One region of the Colwellia meonggei genome, then DNA from elsewhere that is predicted to be linked to it. Evidence: predicted binding sites of a transcription regulator. Region 1 holds the regulator's gene; the other holds the start of a gene.

Region 1 (3,743 bases):
TATAAACTTTTTCGCCCATGCTCATCAATTCATCTTGAGTGTAAACTTTAGACAAATCTTCTTCAGGAATAACTTTCGCAACTTCTTCTTTTATTTCTGCTACTGCGTCTTTTACCGTATCAGTTGCACTTTCAATAGCACCACCAACAGCGGCTTTAACATCAGAGGCTTGAACGGCGTCACCGGTATTATTACCCCAAGCATTACGCTCATAAGTTACAACAGCAGCAATCTCTTTTAAGCTTAATTGCTTGCCATAACCTTGCATACCTGTGCCAGCTATACCATTGTAAACAATGTTAATATGCTCATTTGCAGGTCCTGTTGTTGCAATCGCACTACCTTTAAGTGCTGGAAATGCTGGTGGTAAACCTTGACCACTGACTTGGTGACATGCTGCACAATATGCGGTGTATGTTGTTTCACCAAGCTGCATTAATTCATCCATAGAAACAGATGCATTTAACGATGCCGCTTCTGCAGCTGCTGCATTAGCTTTCAATTGTTTCTGCTCATCAACCCAAAGCGCATAATCAGCTTCCGATTTAACTTCCACTACAATTGGCATAAAGCCGTGGTCTTTACCACAAAGTTCAGCACATTGGCCACGATAAGTGCCGGGGTTCTCAACTTTAGTCCATGCTTCGTTAATAAAGCCCGGGTTTGCATCTTGTTTAACAGCAAATGCAGGTACCCACCAAGCATGAATAACATCATCTGAAGTTATAACAAAGCGTACTTTTTTATTGGTTGGGATAACTAAAGGTCGGTCAACTTCAAGTAAGTAATTTTCACCTTTTTCAGCAGAGCTGCCGTCAAGGTTTTCGTATTGCTCTCTAGGAGTAGAAAGTACTGAATAAAACTCAATATCTTGATCAAAATATTTATAATGCCACTTCCATTGCGAACCGGTAATTTGCACGGTTAAATCGGCATCATCATTATTCTCCATTTCGATAAGCGTATATGTCGCAGGTACTGCCATGGCGATAAGAATAACGACAGGAATCGCCGTCCATAGAATTTCAATTTTTGTGCTTTCATGGAAGGTTGCTGGTTTAACGCCCTTTGATTTACGGTGAAACACCATAGACCAAAACATGGCTCCAAATACCACAACACCAATAGCCGTACAGATGTAGAGCACCAACATATGTAAATCATATACGTCTCTACTAACGTCCGTAACACCTTTGGTCAAGTTCAGCGGCATATCTGCCCAAACTGAACTAGACAACAAGCCCCCTAGCAACAGCAAACCTAGGTTACGTCTTTTCACTCGACATCTCCTTCACCCTTTAAGGCAAAAACAGCAGCTAATCTTTAATTTACCTTGATAAACCAGTGATTTTGCTCATACATTTATTATTATTTAAGTGGTGCAATTTTGAACAATCGTCAAATGCGCCCTATTGTTATATTTGTACGTTTTCTAGACTAGAATTACTTAAAACTTGATCTGGGTCAATTTAAAATTTCAACGAAGGAAAAAATAAAAGCTAATAAATACAATAGTGTAAAAACACTAAACATGGCTTAAAGCTTATTTTTAAAGGGGTGTAGTGAATGTTCGTTTTTTGTTCATTATGTGATCATGATGCAGAAAATTTAACAAAATCACAACTCAAAAACAGTACAAAAAATAATCTATTATACGCGTTGAGTAACATGAATGATAATTATTCTTAAAAAACAAAGCTTAGAGAAGAGAAATAAACTTAACGAAAGGAAAGTGCAGGTTTCAAATAACAAAAGCCTTTAAAACCTGCACAATAACTAATCAATTTTTAATTTCATTTATTCGATTTAAAGTAAATAGATTTACATCCAATCAGCTGAACGAATAACGCCAACTGCAATACCTTCAACATTAAAATGCTGTGAAGTTAGGTCAACTTCTATTGGTGAGAAATCTTCGTTTTCGGCATGCAAATAAACAACATTTCCTTCACGTTTAAAACGTTTAACTGTTACGTCTTCTTCAACGCGAGCAACGATAACTTGACCATTTTTTACATCAGTTGTTTGATGCACCGCGAGTAAATCACCATCCAAAATACCAATATCTTTCATACTTTCGCCATTTACACGTAGTAAGTAATCGGCGGCTGGATGAAATAAACTGCCGTCGATTTTATAATGCTCTTCGACGTGCTCCTGAGCTAATATTGGCTCACCTGCAGCAACTCGACCAATCAATGGCAAGCCATCTTCTTCAGCAAATTCTTCCGCTAAACGAATGCCACGGGAGGTACCTGGCAACATTTCGATATAACCCTTCTTAGCAAGAGCTTTTAAGTGTTCTTCTGCCGCATTAGCCGATTTAAAACCAAAAAAATCTGCGATTTCCGCTCGTGTAGGTGGCATGCCGGTATCAGAAATTTTTTCTCGGATCAGATCAAATATCTGTTGTTGTCTGGGTGTTAAAGGGCGCATATTTTTTCCTTAAGCAACTATTAGGCAGCCTGTGTTTTTAAACAGTATCACTGTCATTGTATACAGGCTGTAAATAAACGCAAGTTATGATTTACCTTAGCGTAGTTGCCTTTAATCAACTTTCATTTTCACTTTTATAAAAAATGGTAGTTGGTAATCCCCGTAGTTAACGTTCAAGAACAAGTAATCAGTATGTTCAAAGTCAAAGATAAAATTATCAACTTGTAGTCTCAGTTGGATACCATCATCAGTTCGTATAACCTCAGCTACATCGAAAGTATTGCTGGTGTTAGTGGTATCAAGAGACATTGCATCTACCAGACCATGACGATCAGAGAAGATTAAGTTTACCTGGGTCTCAATTCCTTCACGCACAACAATCTCTGTTGAGGTATCTAAAGATAAAGATGTTCTGGCAATAGCTTCTGAAAGTATTGTTACATTGGCTGTTTTAAGCACTTCAGAATTATCGACTAATTTAGCACGGTAAATAATGCTCAAAGTTTGCTGGCCACTAACTCCTGGAGCGATAACTTCAAAGTGTTGCTTTGAATCACTAACTTTAGCGCCTTGAACACCTGAGGTATCCCAAGACCACTCTTTAATCTGCTCATAATCTTCTGTTATCACATTAAAAGTAATGGCTTGTCCTTTCACAGCGACAAGACGAGAAATGGTATAATTCATTTCACTCAATGTTATATCATTTTTAATTGTTAATTCAGTGCTGACAGTTTTACTTAGCTGCCCCATAGTGACCGTTAGTGAAAGTTGCCCACTCACATCAGTATCAACTCTAGGAGCGGAGACACTTAATATTTCATTTTTTGGTGTAAGTAATTCTAACTCTTGGTCAGACGTCCATTGCCACTGATATGAATCGATACTATGTGAACTTTCAATCGTAGGAGTAATCGATGTAGTGCTATCTTCGGTTATTTCAATGTTACTCGGTAGCGACACTTCTAAACTTTGCGAACTTTCAGCTGAAACATATACCTGGCTATTACTGGTAAATTGAATATCATTCTCTGTAATAGCGATAACACTAATTGGAAACTTTGTTAACTCAGTAACGATTGGCGCGGTAAAAGTAGCGGTCATAGTTGTGATATTATTGGTTGTTATAATTTCGGTAATAGCATCTGAAACCATTAGGGATGTTAAATCCCATGCGATAGAGTCTAGCGTGACATTACTCGTTAAACGTGCATTAAGCACAGTAGTATCGCCCGACAAGGTGTCAAATTGCTCTAACAGCTCAATATATACAGTTGGTTCCTCGTTATCATCGGCAGGTGTTATTG
Region 2 (3,743 bases), on a different contig from region 1:
AAGAAGTAAGAAAGCGCAGAGCTGAAAAAGCGAAAGAAGAAGGCCGAGCGGACAAAATTACTGGTGGCCGAGTTGACCCACGAAGAGCAAAGTCGAGCTAACCTAGTTTACGCTAATTAAGGGTTACCAAGTTTAGCCTGATTAATTTTATCTTGGTTAAGTTTAGTTATAAAAAAGCCAGCTTATCGCTGGCTTAAATATTATAAAGTACGTTAGATAGCTACTAATAATTAGTTCACTATTTAGTTTACTTTTAAGTTAAGCACTTAGTTAACCATAGGAACGTAGTAGCTTTCTGGTAATTCAAAGTCACCTTCTGCATTAACAACCTTGTTGTCTTCAAAGGTAATGGTAAATTTCTTTTCTGCGTTATATTCGTCGCTTCTACCAGATTTAAAACTATAAACGTAGTGCCAAATGTTTTTATTAAAGGTGTCTTCTACCACAGGGCTACCTAATACAAACTTAACTTGTTCTTTTGTCATACCAATTTGAAGTTTGTCGATGTCTTTTTGTTCCAAGTAGTTACCTTGTGGGATATCAATACGATAAACCCAGCTCGAACAGGCAGAAACAGATAGGGCGATAACAATAGCTAATACTCGAAACAACATGGTAATTATATTTATCCTTTTTAGTTTGAACGGGGATAATAGCGAAGCAGGCTAAGAGATACAAAATAATTTTTAGTTTATTTCGCCTGCTTAAAAATATTTGCTTTATCCGGCAAGTAATTCTTGCGCGTTAGCCAGACTATTCTCGGTAATTCTATCACCGGCGAGTAAACGGGCAATTTCTTGGACGCGACCATCGCTAGAAAGTTCCGTTACTGTGGTTTCGGTATGTTCGCCATCAGTGAGTTTTGCCACAAATAACTGTTGGTGCCCCTTACTGGCAACTTGTGGCAAATGGGTTACACAAATAACTTGGGTGTTTTTTGCTAGTTGCTGAAGTTTAGCGCCAACCATTGCCGCCGTTGGGCCACTAATGCCTACATCAACTTCATCGAAAATTAGACTTGGAGTTATGACTTTATCGGCCAATATTACTTGCATGGCTAAGCTAATACGCGAAAGCTCGCCACCGGAAGCTACTTTGTTCATTGCCTCAAGTGCTTGCCCAGGGTTTAAACTGGCAAGGTAACTTACTTGGTCGTTACCGTTAATTGATAAGCTTTCGTTGTTATCCTGACAAATATCGATAAAGAATTTGCCATGAGGCATGTTGAGCTCAGCCATGCTTTTGGTGATCATTTTACTTAGTTTAACTGCTGACTTTTGTCTTGATTGCGACAAGCTATGGGCAGCGTCTTGATATTTTTGTTTCGCTGTTTCGATATCGTCACTAATTTGGTTTAAGCGTGTTTCATCACTACTGAACGCTTGTAGCTCTTGTAATAATTGCTGATGAAATTGAGCAAGTGCTTCAGGGGCGACTTGATGCTTCTTAGCCAGTTGTACTGCAGTAGAGAAGCGCTCTTCAATTAAGGTGTATGCCTGTGGATCTAATTCAAGACTTTCATAGTAATGCTTAATTTCTTGGCTAGCATCTTCTACTTGTATTAACGATTCATTAAGCTGCTCTGCAATGGCTTTTAACGCTGGGTCTAAATTACCGAGTGAGGTTAATTGTTCTGCACTTTGTCGTAAGCCATCAACGACATTAAATTGCTCATTTTCAGATAATTGTTGTACTGCAATTAAGGTTTCATTAAGAATATGCTGGCCATTACTTTGGCGTTTATAGTCAGTTTCTAAACTTTCGAATTCGTCAATTTGCAACGAGAATTCATTTAATTCATTGACTTGATATTGCAGTAACTGCTGCTTGGCTTCTCGTTGTAATTTACTTTCTTGTAGTTGTTTGGCTTCTTGGCTTAGCTCGCGCCATTGATGGTAATAATATTTTACATCGTCTAATAAGTGTTGATGGTTCGCATAGGCGTCAAGAATATTGCGTTGTTCACTGGCTTTTACAATAAGTTGATGGTCGTGTTGGCCATGAATATTAATTAATAATTGCCCAATTTCTTTTAACTGAGCCAGTGGTACTTGGCTGCCATTAATATATGCTTTAGAGCGTCCTTCAGCAGAAATAACACGGCGAAGAATACATTCATTATCGAGTAACATGTCATGCTTTTTGAGCCATTTTTGCGCTTGTTTATTATTGCTAGTATCAAATGTTGCAGCTAATTCCGCTTTTTTGCAATTTGGCCTTACAACATTAGTTATGGCTCTGTCACCCAAACATAAACCCAGTGCGTCAATGGCAATTGATTTTCCGGCACCTGTTTCACCAGTAATGGTGGTCATGCCTTGTTGCCAGTCAATATCAAGCGAACGAACAATGGCAAAGTTTTGAATGTTTAGGTGCAGTAACATAGTCGCCTCATTTTACTATTTTTACTTTATGGTTTGCCTGCGTATTGCAGCAAAGCTAAAGTGTCGTATTAATAACCAAAAAACCAGATACTGTTAATTTATACAGTATCTGGTTTTTTTTCAAGCTATGTTTGCAACTTTATTTATAGCGCTTAATTTTAAAGGGCTACAGCTTTATTAAATTAGTAGAGCTTATTACCCCAACTTAATTTACTACGCAAAACGTTGAAGTAGTCATGATCAAGTGGGTGAATTAATCGTAGTGTAAACTCACTTTTCTTAATGATAACTTCATCACCAGGCATTACAGCTAATATCACGTGACCGTCGCAACTTACTTGTAAGTTTTCATAGTTTTCGTTGGCAAGTTTTAATTTTATTTCACTGTTGCCATCAACCACTATTGGCCTACTTGTTAATGTATGCGGAAACATTGGTACTAATGAAAGCGCATTTAAATTTGGTGTTAATATTGGGCCACCAGCTGACATGGAATAAGCCGTTGAGCCTGTTGGTGTTGAAACTATTAGGCCGTCTGAGCGTTGGCTAAACATAAAGCTGCCATCAATATAAACTTCGAATTCTATCATGTTGGCAACTTTACCCGCATGAAGTACGGCTTCGTTTATCGCGCTGTTTGAGCTTTTTAATTTACCGTGTCGATATACTTCTGCTTCGATAATAAAGCGCTGCTCACTGCGTGATTCGCCTTTTAAAATAGCCTCAAGTGGTGTAATTAAATCGTCAGGTGATAGGTCGGTTAAAAAGCCTAAATTGCCACGGTTAACGCCAAGTACACCAATGTTGTAGCATGATAATACCCGTGCCGCACCTAACATGTAGCCATCACCACCAACTACAATGGCTAAGTCTGCTTGTTCACCAATTTCCGTTAGTGAAGCAATGGCTAGGTTTTCAATATTTATTGAAGGTGCTACTGAGCTTTCAACTACAACATGGTAGTCATTTTCTGATAAATATTGATGTAAAGTTTCGATGGTTGAACTGGCACCGTCATGATGAGGTTTGCCAATTAAGCCCACCGTTTTATATATTTGACTCATTGCTGGGATAAAACCGTAATAAAATAGGCGACTAACGGCAGTTTCGCGCTATTTGGTTCACTTGTAAAGTTGACTTTTTACTAAATGATTTACTTTTGTGCTTGAATCATAAAAACAAGCCCCCATAATTAGCGGTATTGTGTTTTACCAACTTTGAAAATTAAAGATACTTTGGAGTTTTTCATGGCCAACGAGTCAACAGAAAATAAAAGTGCTGAAGAAATTGCAGCAGACGAATTAGCAGCAGAGATTATTGACCAAGCAGAAGAGCAAGTTGAAGTTCAATTTGACGCGG

The links. Region 1 encodes LexA, which represses DNA repair genes until DNA is damaged. Its sites were predicted from a motif close to TACTGTATNNNNATACAGTA; they were not measured.
Region 2: a site for LexA is predicted at 2,473-2,492, ahead of recN (DNA repair protein RecN). Genes of this name have one in related genera too.

The regions. Positions count from the first base shown of each region.
Region 1 covers NZ_BAAJLZ010000010.1:929-4,671, reverse strand. The annotation lists gene coxB (cytochrome c oxidase subunit II) at 1-1,279, opposite strand, end outside; gene lexA (transcriptional repressor LexA) at 1,822-2,436, opposite strand; gene AC27E9_RS17385 (Ig-like domain-containing protein) at 2,548-3,743, opposite strand, start outside.
Region 2 covers NZ_BAAJLZ010000001.1:1,102,218-1,105,960, forward strand. The annotation lists gene AC27E9_RS04980 (RnfH family protein) at 1-101, shown strand, start outside; gene AC27E9_RS04985 (outer membrane protein assembly factor BamE) at 267-614, opposite strand; gene recN (DNA repair protein RecN) at 720-2,384, opposite strand; gene nadK (NAD(+) kinase) at 2,567-3,448, opposite strand; gene grpE (nucleotide exchange factor GrpE) at 3,632-3,743, shown strand, end outside.